Regions from separate parts of the Virgibacillus salarius genome, predicted to be linked through region 2. Evidence: riboswitches for the same ligand, from Rfam matches in the RefSeq annotation. Region 2 holds a riboswitch; each other region holds the start of a gene.
The links. A riboswitch is a leader RNA that binds a small molecule or an ion and turns the genes downstream of it on or off. The one in region 2 is predicted to bind thiamine pyrophosphate.
Positions count from the first base shown of each region.

Region 1: linked by a shared signal. The riboswitch ahead of ABDZ84_RS19560 (ABC transporter substrate-binding protein) and the one ahead of ABDZ84_RS17405 (YkoF family thiamine/hydroxymethylpyrimidine-binding protein) in region 2 are both predicted to bind thiamine pyrophosphate.
Region 3: linked by a shared signal. The riboswitch ahead of ABDZ84_RS06750 (thiamine phosphate synthase) and the one ahead of ABDZ84_RS17405 (YkoF family thiamine/hydroxymethylpyrimidine-binding protein) in region 2 are both predicted to bind thiamine pyrophosphate.

Region 1 is NZ_BAAACY010000165.1:8,702-15,014, forward strand. It holds gene tpiA (triose-phosphate isomerase) at 1-183, shown strand, start outside; gene gpmI (2,3-bisphosphoglycerate-independent phosphoglycerate mutase) at 180-1,715, shown strand; gene eno (phosphopyruvate hydratase) at 1,741-3,027, shown strand; TPP riboswitch at 3,370-3,479, shown strand; gene ABDZ84_RS19560 (ABC transporter substrate-binding protein) at 3,795-4,808, shown strand; gene ABDZ84_RS19565 (thiamine-binding protein) at 4,812-5,102, shown strand; gene ABDZ84_RS19570 (ABC transporter permease) at 5,102-5,872, shown strand; gene ABDZ84_RS19575 (ABC transporter ATP-binding protein) at 5,865-6,313, shown strand, end outside.
Region 2 is NZ_BAAACY010000143.1:1,852-8,164, forward strand. It holds gene ABDZ84_RS17390 (energy-coupling factor transporter transmembrane component T family protein) at 1-730, opposite strand, end outside; gene ABDZ84_RS17395 (ABC transporter ATP-binding protein) at 705-2,369, opposite strand; gene ABDZ84_RS17400 (ECF transporter S component) at 2,366-2,947, opposite strand; gene ABDZ84_RS17405 (YkoF family thiamine/hydroxymethylpyrimidine-binding protein) at 2,944-3,552, opposite strand; TPP riboswitch at 3,669-3,771, opposite strand; gene ABDZ84_RS17410 (DctP family TRAP transporter solute-binding subunit) at 3,996-5,060, opposite strand; gene ABDZ84_RS17415 (ATP-binding protein) at 5,510-6,313, shown strand, end outside.
Region 3 is NZ_BAAACY010000045.1:5,764-12,076, forward strand. It holds gene ABDZ84_RS06735 (cytosine deaminase) at 1-746, shown strand, start outside; partial or broken gene ABDZ84_RS06740 (transposase) at 856-1,152, opposite strand; gene ABDZ84_RS06745 (BCCT family transporter) at 1,552-3,102, shown strand; TPP riboswitch at 3,246-3,357, shown strand; gene ABDZ84_RS06750 (thiamine phosphate synthase) at 3,459-4,073, shown strand; gene thiO (glycine oxidase ThiO) at 4,057-5,208, shown strand; gene thiS (sulfur carrier protein ThiS) at 5,168-5,368, shown strand; gene ABDZ84_RS06765 (thiazole synthase) at 5,372-6,136, shown strand; gene ABDZ84_RS06770 (ThiF family adenylyltransferase) at 6,136-6,313, shown strand, end outside.

The DNA.
Region 1 (6,313 bases), on a different contig from region 2:
GTTATTGCAAAACTTACTTCAAAGGAAACAGCAGACCATGTAGTTATTCAATATGGTGGAAGTGTAAAACCAGCTAATATAGAGGAGTTACTAGCACAATCCGATATTGACGGTGCATTAGTTGGTGGTGCTAGCCTTCAACCAGAATCCTTCTTACAATTAGTGGAGGCAGGTAAAAAATGAAACAGGATAAATTAGCAGCATTAATCATCTTGGATGGCTTCGCTCTTCGTGATGAGGAAAAAGGAAATGCTGTAAAGCAAGCCAATACTCCTAACTTTGATCGTTATTGGAATACCTATGCTCACAACCAATTAACAGCATGTGGTGAGGCAGTTGGTCTACCTGAAGGGCAAATGGGAAACTCCGAGGTCGGGCATTTAAATATTGGAGCTGGGCGCATCGTTTATCAAAGTTTAACTCGTGTGAATTTGTCCATTAAGAATGGCGAGTTCTTTGAAAAAGAGGCCTTTAAAAAATCAATAGAAAATGCGAAGAAAAACAAAAAAGCATTGCATGTTTTTGGATTGCTTTCCGATGGAGGCGTGCATAGTCATATCAATCATTTATTTGCTTTATTAAAACTAGCAAAAGATAATGAGTTGAAAGAAGTGTACATCCATGCATTTCTTGATGGACGAGATGTTGGTCCGCAAACAGCGAAAGAATATATTAAACAAACGCAGGATAAGATCAAGGAATACGGTGTTGGTCAATTTGCAACCATTTCAGGCCGCTATTATTCCATGGATCGTGACAAACGTTGGGATCGTGTGAAAAAAGCGTATGATGCAATGGTATATGGAGAAGGACCAGCATATCAAGACCCAATAGAGGTTGTTGACGATTCATATGCAAATGAAATTTACGATGAGTTTGTTATTCCATCTGTCATCACAGATGAAAACGGTGAAGCAGTTGGGAAAATTAAAGATGGAGATTCTATAATCTTTTATAACTTCCGTCCAGATCGCGCTATTCAGATTTCACGTACCTTTGCAAATGAAGATTTTCGTGATTTTGATCGTGGTGAGCACGTGCCAAAAAATTTGGACTTTGTAATGTTAACGAATTTTAGTGAAACAGTCGATGGCTATGTTGCTTACGAACCTGTTAACCTAGATAATACAGTTGGCGAAGTATTATCTCAGCATAATTTGAAGCAATTACGTATTGCTGAGACAGAAAAATATCCACATGTCACTTTCTTTATGAGTGGTGGTCGTGAGAAAGAATTTGATGGTGAAAAACGTGTATTGATTGATTCGCCAAAGGTTGCAACATATGATTTAAAACCAGAAATGAGTGCTTATGGAGTGACGGACGCGTTGCTCAAAGAACTTGATGCTGGTGAACACAATGCAATTATCTTGAACTTTGCTAACCCGGACATGGTTGGACATTCTGGTAAATTACAGCCGACTATTAAAGCAATTGAAGTAGTTGATGAATGTCTAGGGAAAATTGTTGATAAAATTAAAGAGCTTGGCGGGAATGCCATTATTACTGCTGATCACGGTAATTCTGATGAGGTAGTTACGCTTGAAGGTAAGCCAATGACTGCTCATACGACAAATCCTGTTCCGGTAATTGTGACAGAAGAAAATATAACATTACGAGATGGTGGGATTTTAGCTGATCTATCACCAACCTTATTGGATTTACTAGGTATTGAAAAACCAGAAGAAATGACTGGCGAATCATTAATTAAATAAAAGGAAATTAAAGGAGAGAAAAATTATGCCATACATTACTGATGTATATGCACGTGAAGTATTAGACTCACGCGGTAACCCGACAGTTGAAGTGGAAGTATTTACAGAATCAGGTGCCTTCGGTTCTGCACTTGTGCCAAGCGGTGCATCTACCGGTGAATACGAGGCTGTGGAATTACGTGATGGTGATAAAGATCGTTATCTTGGAAAAGGTGTTCTAAAAGCAGTTCAAAACGTAAATGAAATAATTGCACCTGAATTACTTGGGATTGATGTTACTCGTCAGAATATCATCGATGCGTTAATGATCGAATTAGATGGAACTGAAAATAAAGGCAAACTTGGTGCTAACGCAATTCTTGGTGTATCCATGGCTGTAGCACATGCTGCTGCTAGTTATCTTGAAGTACCGTTATATAACTACCTCGGTGGATTTAATGCAAAAACCCTACCAACACCAATGATGAATATTCTTAATGGTGGTGAGCATGCCGATAATAACGTAGATATTCAAGAGTTTATGGTTATGCCAGTTGGAGCAGAAACGTTCCAAGAAGCACTACGTACGGGTGCTGAAATTTTCCATTCATTGAAAAATGTATTAAAATCAAAGGGGTATAACACAGCTGTTGGTGACGAAGGCGGATTTGCACCAAACCTTGCTTCTAATGAAGAAGCTTTACAAACAATTGTGGAAGCAATTGAAGCTGCTGGTTACAAGCCAGGAGAAGAAGTGAAGCTTGCAATGGATGTTGCTGCTTCAGAAATATATGAAGATGGTAAATATAATCTAAAAGGTGAAGGTGTTGTTCGTACTTCTGAAGAGATGGTTGATTGGTATGAAGACATGATCAACAAATACCCAATTATCTCCATTGAAGATGGACTAGATGAAAATGATTGGGATGGATTTAAAGTATTAACAGATCGTCTTGGTGGACGAGTACAGCTTGTCGGAGATGATTTATTTGTAACAAATACTAATAAGCTTTCCAAAGGTATTGAACAAGGTATTGGAAACTCTATCTTAGTAAAAGTTAATCAAATCGGTACATTAACAGAGACGTTCGAAGCAATCGAAATGGCAAAACGCGCTGGCTATACAGCGGTTATCTCACACCGTTCAGGAGAAACAGAAGATGCAACGATCGCTGACATTGCTGTAGCGACTAATGCAGGTCAGATCAAAACAGGTGCACCTTCTCGAACAGATCGTGTAGCTAAATACAATCAACTGCTTCGCATTGAAGATGAGCTAGCAGGCATGGGTGAATATGCTGGTAAGACAGCGTTCTATAACCTAAATAAATAGGGAAGAAAACCTCTTAAGGTATGGTGGTTATACTTTAAGAGGTTTTTTATAGGTTTATCCCACACATATAACTGGCAGTAATAATCCACTTTAAGCAATAAAGTAAAACCACTATGGGGAAGTGGAGGATCGATTGCCGGTAAATGTCCGGTCGGTTCAAAGGATTTTAGGTCTGTGGTGCTAACAATCAATGTGGGATAAATAAAACCCCCACTGATTAAAGTGTCACTTTATGCAGAAGTTGCTTCTATGTTCATAGAAGTTTCTATATTTTTTGAGTTTCTTAAACTTGATTAAATGGACGAATTATGTCATAGTTACTATGGAATTAATAATAGAATACTAAAGTTGTAGGGGGACCAGTGTTGCTGGTTGAGATTGTATCCGTAAGGTACTGACTCTTAGAACCTGATCTGGTTTAAACCAGCGTAGGGAACATGTTTGATACATCAAATATTAAGTTGTATATGCCCTAATGGTGATTAACCATCTAGGGCATTTTTTATAGTCTAAGAAATTATAAAATTTGCGTGTTGAGCTGCGTCCAGCTCCAGCGCCCAGAAACTAGGCTACTTCATCATGAATCGCCCTAATCTAAATCATCATCGGCTCGCAAGCTCACCGTGAGTCCTTTATCTCCGTTGAATCGTCGCTGCGTTGCTAATCGGGTGTTTGCGCTTTTATTCTTAGCGAAGGAATTACAGTCAAACAAGATGATACATACGCTGTTCCTTACAATGAGAAAGGTATTCAAGAGGAGGAAAACATTGAAGAAGCTTTTACTGCTTAGTTTAGGGATTACACTGCTTATATTAACGGCATGTGGTACAGAAGAGAAAGAACAAAGTCAGCAGAACAATGACTCAACAGAAAAGAAAAAGATCTCTGTTGTACTTGATTGGACACCAAATACGAATCATACAGGATTATATGTTGCAAAAGAGAAGGGATATTTTGAAGAGCAAGGCCTTGATGTGGACATAATTATGCCTGGTGAAGCGGGAGCAGATCAGTTAATTGCATCTGGTAAAGCAGATTTTGGTGTGAGTTATCAGGAGGGGATTACTGAAGCTCGTGTACAAGATATACCGATTGTTTCCATTGCTGCTGTTATACAGCATAATACCTCAGGTTTTGCCTCACCCAAGAATAAACAGATTACTACACCTAAAGATTTTGAAGATAAAACATATGGTGGCTGGGGAGCTCCAGTAGAAAAAGCGGTTCTAACCTCACTCATGCAGCAGGAAAATGCTAATGTAGAATCAGTTGATATTATCAACATGGGCGATACGGACTTTTTTACTGCGGTGAAAAGAGATATTGATTTTGCGTGGATTTATTATGGTTGGACTGGTGTAGAGGCAGAGCTCCGTGATGAAGAAATTAATATGGTGTATTTAACCGATTATTCGTCAAATTTAGATTATTACACGCCGGTTTTAGCTACCAATGAAAAAATGATCAAAGATGATCCAGAAACAGTTAAGCAATTCTTAGCTGCAGTATCTAAAGGTTATAATCTAGCAATTGAGCAACCAGAGGAAGCCGCTGATATCTTAATTAACGCTGTTCCTGATTTGGATGCAGAATTAGTAAAAGCAAGTCAAGCTTGGTTAGTGTCAAAGTATCAAGATGATGCGGACCAGTGGGGGGAACAAAAGCAAGAGGTATGGGAGAATTACGCCAATTGGATGTATGAGAATGAGCTGTTAGATAAACCGTTAGATAGTGAAAAAGCATTTACAAATGAGTTTTTACCAGAAACAAAGGAGGAATAAATGATGGCAGATGCACTAGTTAGTATTCAAATTATCCCGAAAACGAAAAATGGTGAAGATGTTATTCCGTATGTGGATGAAGCGATTAAGATTATCGATCATTCCGGAGTTAAGTATCAGGTAAGTCCACTAGAAACTACAATGCAAGGTGATCTTGCAGAACTATTTGGAATTATTGAGAAGATGAATAAAAGGATGACTGAAATTGGTTGTGAAAATGTTATTTCACAGGTGAAGGTTCTTTATCAACCTTCTGGAGCTTCCATGGAACAATTAACGGAGAAGTATCGCTAATGAGAAGATTGCGAGAAAAGGGATGGCGACCAGCTCTGGTCCTCATCCTTTTCCTTATCAGTTGGGAAATAGCTTGTCGTATTTTTTCGATCCCAGCTTGGCTACTACCTGCTCCAAGTGTAATATGGCAAGAAGCTGTCAATGGCTGGCCAAATTATGCTAGTCATCTACAATCGACTATCCAACTATCGATTATCGGATTTATGATAGGCAGCAGTGTAGGTACGCTCGTTGCTGTTTGTCTTCATCTCATTCCGACAGTTAGGGAAGCCTTTTATCCATTATTAATAATATCACAGAATATACCTATTATTATTTTAGCTCCCTTATTAGTAATTTGGTTTGGTTTTGGAATATTGCCGAAATTAATTGTTATTACACTTGTTTGTTTTTTTCCAATAACTATAGCAGCTTTAGATGGATTTAGACAAACAAGTGGAGAACTGAAACACTATATGCAAATGACAGGTGCCAGTAAAGGGCAAATCTTTCGTAAGCTAGAGTGGCCATATGGATTACCTTCTTTGTTTAGTGGTTTAAAGATATCGGCGACATATAGCGTAATGGGAGCGGTGATATCTGAATGGCTTGGTGCAAGTGAAGGAATTGGAGTATATATGACTTTGGCATCTTCGTCTTTCCGAACAGATCGTGTCTTTGTTGCTATCTTATTTATAGTGCTGCTAAGTTTATTGTTTTTTGGCTGTATTTCATTAATTGAAAAAAGAGTAATTAAATGGAAACCGGAAGAAGGGAAGATCAGTGAGTAACTTAGAACTTGTAAATCTAACAAAAAAATATGGGGAAACTACTATTCTTAATCGTATTTCATTAACGGTGCGAAACGGAGAGTTTGTTTCGATTGTTGGACCATCAGGAAGTGGGAAGAGCACGTTATTTCGACTGATTGGAGGGATTACCTCACCTAATTCCGGTACGATTAAATTAAATGGAAAAGAGATTATCGGCAAACGGGGATTCATCAGCTATATGCCTCAATCAGATTCCTTACTTCCTTGGCGTTCGATTTTACAAAATGTTGTCTTAGCGGCAGAAATTGCAGGTAGAAAAGATGAATTAGAAGCAAAACGAATGCTAGAACGAGCTTGCTTAAAAGGATATGAAAATGCATATCCCCATGAATTATCTGGAGGAATGAAGCAGCGCGCTTCTTTTGTACGCAGTATTTTAAGTCCCCAGCCTGTTATTTG
Region 2 (6,313 bases):
TAATGAAAAAAAGGAGAAGCATACCCACCAAAAAAGTCCAATCCTGCCATTTAACCGTAAATGTTCTATAAAAGGTGCGTTGCCTCTCGCCGCTGAATCCTTTAGACTCCATAGCTACTGCTGTTCGTTCTGCTTTGCGAATTGCTCCGGCAAGTAAAGGGATTGCATAGCGTTTATATTGTTGTATGGATTCTTTTATTCCGTTAGCTCTTCGTACCCCTCTTATTTGATGTGCGGCACGGATTTGGTTAAGCTCATCTTTCATTAAAGGTAAAAAGCGATACCCAGCTAATACCCCATAAGCTAATTTTGGAGATAGCTTGCATTGCTGCATGAGACTTAGAATGAAATGCACCATATTTGTCGTGAAGATAAACATAAATGATAAGGATGCGAAGGCAAGCATCCGCAATGTTAATGCTAACGCTACCGTAACATCTTCCTTTGGTATATCCCAAAATAGAATCTCCATGGTATCATGTGGTCGATTTGGTTCATCAGCAAAGGCAAGCGTTGTCCAAAGCATACCAACGGATAATAGGATGATAATTAAGAAATAAAGCATGTATCGTTTCCAAGCAATTTTTCCACATACGAAAGTAAGGAGGATGGTGAATAAGCAATAAACTAGTGGTGTAAATGGATCAAACACAAAGGTCAATAGACACACTAATAGAATAACGGTAAAAGCTTTAATGCTTGGATTAAGTTGATTTAATAGCGAAGTCATGCTGATTCACCTCCAAATGTTGTTGCAGTTGAATTCGGGTTGGGTAGTCTAAGTGCCATCTTCGTAAGTCCGAATCCTTCCATAATTGGTCTGGTGATTGATCTCTTATAATTTCTCCGTTTTCTAAAACAAGGACACGGTCCGCATATTTGTCGACGATATCCATGTCATGTGTAACCATGATAATGGATGTGCCTTTGGCATGCCGTTCTTTTAACATTTGCATAAGCTTTAAGGTAGAAGCGGCATCCTGCCCGAAGGTAGGCTCATCTAGAAAGAGTATTTTTTGTTCATCGACAATCATTGTGGCTACACTGAGTCTCCTTTTTTGTCCCTGACTTAGCGAATAAGGATGGCGATGCTCGAATCCTTGTAATTGGCAATTGACTAGGGTGTAATGTACTTTCTCTTCTATATATGATTCTGAATATGGATGCAGACGTAAGCTGTAGGCAATTTCATCAAATACAGTGTCTGTAATAAATTGGTGCTCCGGATTTTGAAACACGTATCCAATCTCTTTTCGCAATAATTTTTCCTTCCAATTACGGATAGGATGCTGACGTAGGAGAATGTCTCCGTGTGTAGGAGCTTCAATACCACTAAGTACTTTTGTTAACGATGTTTTGCCGCTTCCATTAGCTCCAATGATTGCTACAAATGAGCTCTCATACAGATCGAAATCAATTTGATGAAGTACCCTTTTTTGTTTTTTATTTTGAGTAACACGCGAAGCAGATAGTATAATGTCTGCTTGGTGAGCTGCTGGTATTGTCTTTTCTAAAAAGCTATTGTCCATATATGTAACTAATGATGGGGTATCCTTGATTGTTAACGGTGGACTGATATAAGCAGCTTTGTTTTGTTCGGCTGCTGTAAGTACAAGTTTTGTTATTTTTGGCAGGCAAATCCCCTCTTCTAGCACGCTTTCTTTATTATCCGAAATGATCCGTGCTAGTGGGCCATCATACATACATTTTCCGTCCTTAGATAATATGAAAGAACGGTCGATAAAAGATACCCAGCCTTCCAATTGATGTTCGATAACGATTATTCCCATTGATTTTTTCTGTTTAATGGTTTGAATAGTCTTGATAAATTCTTGAGTCGCTTGTGGATCTAAATTGGCGGTCGGTTCATCCAAGATAAGTATCTCTGGTTCTAGTGCTAGCACACAGGCTAATGCTAATTTTTGTTTTTGTCCTCCAGAAAGGGATGAAATGACAGAGTGCTTGTCATCTATTAAGTCAACCATTTGTAATACTTCGTCTATTTTTCTAGATATTTCAAGCGGCGGTGTACAAATATTCTCTAGGCCAAAGGCAATTTCATCTTCTACCGTTAACATACAAAATTGGCTTTCTGGATCTTGGAATACGACGCCAACTTGTTTGCTAATTGTACCGGGATGTGCATCGTGTATAGATTGACCGAATATGGTAACATCACCTGTCATTTTACCGTCTAATTCACGCGGGTATATACCATTTAAACAGTGTGTTAACGTACTTTTTCCGCTACCACTTGGTCCAAGTAGTAGCATGGTTTCCCCTCTGTCTAACTGAAAGCTCAGATTAGAGATGATTGGTTTATCATTATCTTCATGAAACCAGAGTGAAAGATTAGATACGTTGATCATGATGCGGAACGTTCCTTTCTGATTTGTTTACCAAGCGCAAAACTAGATAGTACGCCTGTTTTCGCGAGTGAATCACTAATTGCTTTTCCGAGCAAACCTGAAATGATTGCCCCACTAATCATTCTTATACATAACATACCTAATATGTATGGAGTACTTAAGGCAGTATAGCCTGATCTAAAATATCCCCAAACAAAACTAAATATAGCTGCTCCAACACCGGCTAACATTAATACCCAAAGTGAATAGCGTTTCCATTTTGTTAGAGCAAAGGCAGCTTCTGCGCCAAGACCCTGTATAATACCCGTAATAATAATGATTGGTCCCATAGCATTACCGAGGAGCATTTCTACCGTTGCAGCAATTGTTTCTGACAAAAATGCAGCTCCGGGTTTACGAATGATATAAGCCGCAATAATGGATACAATAAACCAAATACCAAATATAAAGTCATATCCTATGGGTCCCATGAACGACACGAGAATTTTTCCAATAGGTAAAAATGCTAAATAAACGATACCGAAGACTACGGAAAGAATAGACATAACAATTATTTCCTTTAGCTTCCAATTATTCAAAGTATCTCCCCCTTTTTAGATGGGCTATTTGCAGATATGGTGGTTGTCATAACTAGATGTGATGAATAACTACTTTCTAAATTTGTAAAAACACGTTCAAGTCCATCGAATATAAGTTTTCCATCCCCGTCTAGCCTTGTAGCATAGTGGATAGAGCTAACCTTAACCCCATGGAGCTTCAATTCCTCAATTTGGTTATAAATGATGTTCATATAATTTCCTCCACCCAACGGATAAAGGGAAAATTTGCCGGCAACTTCTTGCTGAAGGTTATTTGTATTTAAATTTAATCGATGGTCGTCCGTTGATAGATATACATCCTCATCGGAGTCTCCCGGACAGCCGATGGAGTAGGTGGCACTAAACACGACATGGTGTCCTGTGCTGGCCGCATGCAAAAAAAGTGCCTTGGTTACATCAAAAACATGTGTGATCTTGCCACGTACACAGGTTTCTACATCTGTTGTTTTAATCCAAACCTTAGATGTATCTACGTTTTTCAGTGAAGTTGTAATTACATCTACAAATTGATCTGTCATTGGATAGATGGCAAAAGAGCAACCAGCAATCCGACTATTAATACAGTTCAATGCTTGTTCGTTCATATCATTTTCCTCCTAATAAATAGTCATGTCAGTGAAGTTATACATAAATAAAAAAGACTGCATTCTTTGGGAATGCAGTCTTCAAAAATATATGTAGGCTATGCCTATAAAATGATATATGAACGACTGCACTTCCCCACGCTAGTATTATCTAGATCGGGTTATAAGGGTCAGAGTAGTCTCTTCTCAGCCATGTACATAGCTCCCCTAGTGCAATTTAAAATAGATATGCAGTTTTTATGTATTTATATATTCTACTAATAGAATAGTTCAATTAGTGCTTTTTGTAAATACGATAAGTGATATACTGTGAAATAAAGCAACTTATAGAACTGCTAGACTTTTTGACTTGATACCTCACATTGCAATGAAGTACATGAACAATGTAATCAAAAGAGTAATAAGCTAAAATGTTGGGTGTATAAGAGAATAGTGAGCAGTTATCATTCTCTAGAATTATACTTATTCTGTATCCGATGTACCTCGTCCATTAACTCGTTGCCAATAATCGTAGTCATCTGATCGTATACAGCTTTCCATGCATTCTTCCATTGCTCTCTTTCTCTTGTTGTAAGAAAGTGAATAGTAACAACATCTTTTTTTCTTAATTCACGTGTATAATGATCATTCATCTCAATCGCGTGACGTTTCCCCCAATCCGTTGCTTCACTTAAGGCAGCTTGAATGGCTGATTGATTATATTCAGATAATGATTCCCAAAAAGGCTTATTAATAAAAACACCGTATCCGAGATAACCGTGATTGCTCATAGTTACAAACGGTTGATGCTCATAGAATTTTTTAGAGTAAATATTAGAAATCGTATTTTCCTGTCCATCAATAAAATGTACTTCCAAGTTTTGATAAGTTTTATTAAATGGTAAGCTACTTGTGCTAGCATGTACTTGATTAAATTGTTCCTTAATAACAGGACTAGGCATAATACGGAAATGGAGTCGGTTTACATCATCTGGTAGTTTGATAACGTGTACTTGATTCGTAAGCTGTTTATAACCGTTATACCAAAAAGTCAAGCCCTTCACGTTTGTATTATGAAGGTTTGCAAGCAATGTTTTCCCTATTTTACCCTCATATGCTTCCGTTACTGCCTCGTGTGTAGGGAATGCATAGGGGAGATCAAGGATACCCCATTTGGGAAATAGCTCACTTACCTTAGCTGTTGCCGGGGCAATCATTTCAACATTCCCATTTTGGATGGCTTCCCACTCATTGGTGTCATTATATAGAGACCCATTTGCATAAATGTGGACTTTGATTCTTCCATTTGTTTTTGCTTCTACAAGTTGAGCAAACTTCCGGGCTGTTTGTCCCTTTGGTGTGTCAGTCGCAACAACATGACTAAACCGAATGATGATTTGTTCACGTAATCCCTCTTGTTCATCATCATAATCATCTGTTCCACGAATTGTCTCGAAGTCAATTCCAATTACGACAGCGGAAACAAGTCCTGTTATAATAAATGTTAGAATTATAAAAAAGTTTCGCAAATAATTACCTCCATGAACTAAATAGAGAAAGTTCAGTGTGTGGTCATTCATCCCGCATATAACCGCAGTAAGCTCCCGCTTCAAGTAATAAAGAGAAACCAATAAGGGCGATGGATCGACTGCCGGTAAATGTCCGATTGGTTCGGGCCTCCATGGAAGTAGGTCACAAAGGCGTTGCCACAGGAAGTGGCGAATGAAGCCTTTGTACGTATTTGTTTTAGTAAAAACGGACGGAAGTTTTACTTTATCCCGCATATAACTGGCAGTAAGATACCCACTTCAAGCAATAAAGAGAAACCAAAATGGGAAGTGTGGAACAACTGCCAGTAAATGTCCGATTGGTTCACCTAACCATCCGTGGGGATAAACAAAACCCCCCCACGGATGGAAGTTTCACTTTATTTTATCATAATATTCTATCAATCATTAAACTTAAGGAGAAGTGGGGAATGGTAAGTCTTCGTAAAATGCCAATTAGACTAAAGATTATGATTCTATCTTTTGGGATTGTTCTATTTACGCTCTTAATTGGTGGCATTATGCTTATCGGCAATCTTTTTCAAGGAAAAGAAGAAGGGCTTGGTGAGCGTGGACTTATGACAGGGAGGATCGTGGCGAACTTACCAGAAATAAAGGATTCAATTGTAAAAGCACGAGGCTGGAAAACAATCAATCCAATTGTTGAGCGAATACGTACGATTAATCAAGTTGATTACATTGTTGTTTTAAATATGAACCGTATCAGATTCTCCCATCCAATCGAAAAACAGCTCGGAACGGTATCGTCAGGGAAGGATGAAGGGGCTGCTTTTGCTGAGCATAGTTATGTTTCAAAAGCGAAGGGGGAACAAGGAACTGCTATCCGTTCTTTTGTTCCAATTGTTAATGATAGTTTTGAACAAATAGGAGTAGTGCTTGTCGGAAATATGCTCCCATCATTTTGGAACATACTTTTATCTATACGAGTAGAAATAATGATCATTGCTTTACTGACAATAGCCTTTGGAATCATTGGTTCTTATTTATTGGCAAGACATGTTAAAGAACAGACGTTTTGGATGGAGCCATATGAGATAGCGAGGGTGCTAAAAGAGAGAACAACAGTTTTTCAAGCAATGCATGAAGGCGTTATTGCTGTAGATCGTGATGAGCGGTTAGTTGTTTTTAATGAAAAGGCAAAAGAGATTTTACATATTGAAATGGATGTTAATGATGCTCTCATGAGTACGGTCTTGAAAGACAAAGTAATGGTA
Region 3 (6,313 bases), on a different contig from region 2:
TTGGTGGAATCCCCCACTTTGAATTTACCCGTGAGTATGGTGTGGATTCGATGAAGATCGCTTTCGACCTAGCAGAAAGGTATGATCGTCTTGTTGATATTCACTGTGATGAGATTGATGACGAGCAATCACGTTTTGTAGAAGTAGTGGCTACAGAGGCATATGAACGCGGATTAGGTTCCAGGGTAACGGCCAGTCATACAACGGCTATGGGCTCCTATAATGATGCATATGCGTATAAGCTGTTTCGTTTATTAAGACTTTCAAATATCAATTTCATTTCCAATCCACTCGTTAATATCCATTTACAGGGACGATTTGATTCCTATCCGAAGCGACGTGGTTTAACGCGTGTGAAAGAATTACTAGAAGCAGAAATGAATGTCTGCTTCGGACATGATGATATCTTTGATCCGTGGTATCCACTTGGTACAGGAAATATGTTGCAGGTGCTCCATATGGGCATTCATGCTTCTCAATTAATGGGTTATGAACAAATTATTAATGCTATCGATCTCATTACAACAAACAGTGCAAAAACAATGAATATCGAAGAACATTATGGAATTGAAGCTGGAAAACCAGCAAACATAATCGTCTTGGATGCTGAAGATGAATACGAAGCTATTCGTAAACAAGCTTCCGTACTCTATTCAGTTCGTAATGGAATGATAATTGCTGAAACAAAACCAAGCGAATCACATGTTCATTTATTAGAAACAGCAAAGGTGGACTTTCAGAAATAGACTTAAAAGAGACTGATACAAAAGAATAAAGAAACAATTAAAAACGGACGATAATTAGTTGAATGAAGTGCCCCCTGTCAAGTAGACAGTGGAAATAATAAAAACTGACTTAAGCGGTTTTAGCTCTAAATTCGATAGGGCTAAGGCCGTTTAGTCGTTTTTGATATCTATCATAATTATAGAAATGTATATAGTCCTCTATGGATGCAGATAATTCTTCAAAGGACTCATATTTATTTAAATAATACTTCTCGCTTTTCAGTGTTCCCCAAAAAGATTCCATCGGCCCATTATCAATACATCGTCCGACTCGTGACATACTTTGCTTCATGTTTGCGGCATCTATCTTTTGCTTAAACATTTTAGATGTATACTGATACCCCCGATCGCTATGAATAAGCGGGCGATCTTGCAGATTTATTATATATAACTGGTAGTAAGCCTCTCACTTCAACCCAATAAAGTGAAATCAATGTTGGTAAATGGGAGACTGCCAATATTGGTTCAAAGGCATTTAGGTCACACACTTGTGGTACGAACAATCAGTGAGAGAAAACAAAACCCTCATTGATTAAAGTTTCACTTTATGGAAAAATTATAATCAAAAGTTAGTAAGACTGCATTCTTCCTTTGGTAATTTATTAAACTTGACAGGTTTTCGGAAAAAATGTATCCTTTAACGCTGTGTGTTAATTTAAAAATGCTTATTAAATCTCACATACAACTGACTAAATAAGTGAAAAGCAAAAAGGTCAGTATATGGTTATGTGAGATTTTTTTGTATGGAATTGAGAGGAGCAGATTGTTGAAGAATAGAAAGAAGCAAGATCAAACCATAGATAAGCCAGTTCTTTTTCTAAGTGGAGGGGCGCTACTTGCCTTTGTAATTCTTGCATTAATAAACCAGGAAATGGTCACCTATGTAGTTAATACGATGTTTAATTGGTCGGTAACCTATTTCGGCTCGATATATCAAGTTCTAATGGTAGGAACTCTAGTCATTGCATTAATACTTGGGTATTCAAAGTTTGGGAAAATTCGTTTAGGAAAATTAGAAAAGCCTGAGATTGGAACGTTCAAGTGGATTTCGATTATTATGTGTACGCTGCTAGCGGCAGGTGGTGTTTTTTGGGCAGCGGCAGAACCGTTGAGCCATTTTTTAACCATCCCACCACATTTCTCAGGAATTGAGGCTGGGACTACAGAAGCAGTAGTACCTGCACTTGCAGCAAGTTTTGTCGATTGGGGTTTTGTCTCATGGGCAATTTTAGGAACATTAGGTACGATTGTATTCATGTATTCCCATTATCATCGAAATGCACCATTAAAGCCAAGATCGATGCTTTATCCGATCTTTGGCGATAAGATTATGAAAAAAAGTGCACTTGGTACGTTTGTTGATGCCTTTTCGATTGTGTCAGTGGCAGCTGGTACGATTGGTCCAATTGGATTCCTTGGATTACAAGCAGGTTATGGATTAAGTGCATTGTTCGGTGTACCAAATAATTTATTTGTACAATGTCTTATTGTTATCGTTATTGTTCTAGCAGCTGGGATTTCTGCTGCGACAGGAATTCATAAAGGAATCCAAATTTTAAGCAGCTATAATATTATTCTCGCAGTTTGTTTAATGGTTGCTGTGATTATTCTAGGTCCAGCATTATTTATTTTTGATTCCTATTTGCAATCATTTGGATTATATGTCCAAGACTTCCTAACCTTAAACACCTTCCGTGGAGATGGAGCTTGGCTTGGCTTATGGACCGTTTTTTTCTTTGCTTGGTTCATTGGCTATGGTCCAATGATGGCGATGTTTGTTAGTCGTATTTCTCGTGGTCGCACAATTCGAGAGCTTGTAACTGCTGTTGCGGTAATTGCACCTGTGGTAACGACGTTCTGGTTTACAGTTGTTGGTGGCACAGGGATTTTTGCTGAAATGAATAACCCTGGTGCCGTATCTGAAGCTTTAAATAGTGCTGGACCTCCAGCAGCTATGATTGCTATCGCAGAACAATTGCCACTTGGTACGATTATCGGTTTCTTCTTTTTAGTAGCAACTATTGTGTTTGTATTAACGACAACCGATTCGATGTCATTAACCATCTCGATGGCGATTACAGGTAATGGAGACCCATCGAAATTCCTGCGTGTGTTCTGGGCAATTCTTATGGGACTTGTCGCAACTGTACTCATCACTATTGGCGAGGATAGTGTTGGATCGCTACAATCCTTTATTGTGGTGACGGCTGTTCCTGTATCGTTACTCATGTTAACCACATTTTGGACCGCGCCACGCGCAACTCGTGAACTTGCAAAAGAACAAAAGATTGATGAAGTTAAACGCTATACCAAATAAAAGAGATGTTAAGGGGCTGGCTCATTAGGTCAGCTCTTTTGTTAGTAGAGAATGGCAAAAAAATAGAAAATTGTTCATTTTTGGTAGACGAATAGTCCAAAATCATGTATTTTATAGACAAATGCATATTGAATAATTAAATTACGCTTCACTAGGGGTGCCTTTACGTAATGGCTGAGATCTATGTGTGACATGGAGACCCTTTGAACCTGAACTGGAGTAAGAACCAGCGGAGGAAAGTGACAGGAGTAGTGTGTATCAGCGACATATACCTTTTTTAGGATATCGTTATAGATTCATGCCACTTTTCCTTTGCTGGAAAAGTGGCATTTTTTTGTAGAAAAGGAGAGGAAGTGATGAAACTAATTGCGGTGACTACCGGTGAACAGGAGGAGAAATACCTTATCCAGACAATAGCGAGTATTATTCCCTATCTTGATGCTGTCATTCTACGAGAAAAACAAATGACCGAGCAGGACTATTCTTTGTTCATTCAACGTGTGCTTGCACAAGGAGTTCCGGAAGAAAAACTAATTATTCATGGCCATACAACACTACCTGGTGAAACGAATGTGAAGACACTTCACCTTTCAGAAAAGCGAATACAAGAGGTACACGATCTCCGAAAACAATCCCCCGGTTTACAAGTAGGGGTATCGACGCACTCCAACGAAGTAGCTAAGAGAGCGGAGCAGCTAGGTGCTACGTATATTTTGTATGGTCATGTCTTTTCGACAGCGAGCAAGAAAGGGGTGAAACCAAAAGGAGTAGAGAAATTAGCAGCAGTTGCAAAAGAGGTGAGCATTCCCGTTTATGCAATCGGTGGAATCACAAGCGCAAAGGTAACGGATATTTATCAAGCGAAGGCAAGTGGGATTGCTGTAATGTCAGGTGTTTTTAGTCAAAATAATCCACTGCAGGCAGTGCAATCGTTTCGAAAGGAGGTGAATCGATATGAAGAGACACGTTGATGTAGTGGTTATAGGTGGAGGCGTTATTGGGCAATCCATTGCTTACTATTTAAGTAAAAGTAGGGTTGTAACGACGGTAATTGAACAAGGTAGAAGTGGAAGAAAAGCTACACAAGCTGCTGCGGGCATGCTTGGTGTACACACAGAAAATGATCAGGAAGGTACGTATTATCAATTTTGCCAAGCAAGTAGAAATATGTATGCATCTCTAAGCAAAGAACTATTTTCGTTATCAGGGATTGATATTCAGCTTTCCACCAACGGTATGCTCGAGATAGCTACGAATGAAGAACAGAAGCAAAGACTGCGAGCAAAACAAAATGCATTTGAAGGCTTAGAATGGTTGGATGCGGAAGGGATTAGGCAACGAACATCAGCTTTATCCCAGGCAGTAGGGGGATTATATATGCGGCGAGATGGACATGTAGAACCATTGAAAGTGTGTGAAGCTTTTAAACAGGCATCTTTATCAATGGGAGGTCAGTTGATCGAGAATTGTCAAGTTGGAGAAATAGTCCATGACCATGATGTTTTTCATATTCAAATCGATAACGATGTTATCTCAGCTGATCATGTTGTTGTAGCGGCAGGTGTAAAAAGTGGGAGGTGGTTTGAAGCGACAGGATTAATGAATCCAATGGTCCCAACAAAAGGAGAATGCTTTGCCATAAAGCCAAGCATTCAATCTATTCAGCAGACGTTATTCTTTCACAATCTGTATTTGGTACCAAAACGAGACGGACGCTATATTATTGGTGCAACTAGCTATCATGATGATAGCAATAGTTATACGTCAACAGGTGGCATTTTTGAATTAATGAATCACTTATTGAAGTTGTTCCCATCGTTTAAGCAGGAAGAACTGCATAGCTGTTGGACTGGTGTTCGTCCGGGCACCAAAGATGGTAAGCCAATTATTGGAGAACATCCTGAGATTCCCCATTTGTATTTTGCAACCGGACATTATCGAAATGGTATTCTTCTTGCTCCTGCTACAGGGAAACTAGTTAGTGATATGGTCTTAAAGCGTTATGTACCATCATCGATCCAGCGTCTTTTTACACCAAATCGTTTCAGGAAAGGGGGGATCACATATGCAGATACACGTGAACGGACGTCAGGTGGAGGTAGCTAAGGATTCAATTATTGGCGAGTTACTAAAAAGCTTTAACATTCAAGCGAAACTCGCGATAGTCGAACAGAATCAACAAATTATTAATAAAACAGTGTATGACGAAACAATATTAACTAATGGGGATACTATTGAAATTGTTCATTTTGTAGGAGGAGGATAAGTCATGTTAACAATTGGCGAAAAATCATTTCATTCCCGACTGATGCTAGGTACTGGAAAGTACCCGACATTTCAAAGTCAAAAGAAGGCGGTGATAGCATCCAAAACAGAAATATTAACCTTTGCCGTCAGGAGAATGAACATATTTGATGAAAACGAGCCGAATCTGTTAGAAGAATTAGATTTGCAGCAATATGATTTACTACCAAATACTGCTGGCGCTAAGACAGCAAATGAGGCGGTAAGAATTGCCCGTTTAGCTAAGGCTACAGGTTTATGTGACATGATTAAAGTGGAAGTTATCGGTTGTGAGAAAACCTTGCTGCCTGATCCTTTTGAAACGATGAAAGCTTCAGTACAACTGCTAGAGGAGGGCTTCACTGTATTAACCTATACCTCTGATGATGTTGTATTAGCAAAACGATTGGAAGAAGCAGGTGTACATGCAATTATGCCAGGGGCTTCACCAATTGGATCGGGTCAAGGCATTATTAATACAATGAATTTGCAATTTATTATCGAACAATCCGACATCCCCGTAATTGTCGATGCAGGGATTGGTTCTCCGAGTGATGCCGCTTATGCCATGGAGCTTGGAGCAGATGGGGTTTTATTAAATACAGCTGTATCTGGCGCAAAAGATCCAATTCAAATGGCGGAAGCGATGAGGTTGGCTGTACAATCTGGACGATTAGGATATAAAGCAGGCCGTATTCCCAAACGAATGTACGGAATGAAGAGTAGTCCAGAGACGGCGATGATTGAATGATAACAGGACGGTATGCTCGCCAGGAACGCTTTGCCCCAATTGGACAGACTGGCCAGCGCCAATTAGTGACCAAACATGTTGTCGTAATTGGCGCTGGAGCATTAGGAAGTGCAAATGCGGAAATGCTTGTTCGAGCAGGAATAGGTAAGCTGACGCTGGTTGATCGCGATTATATCG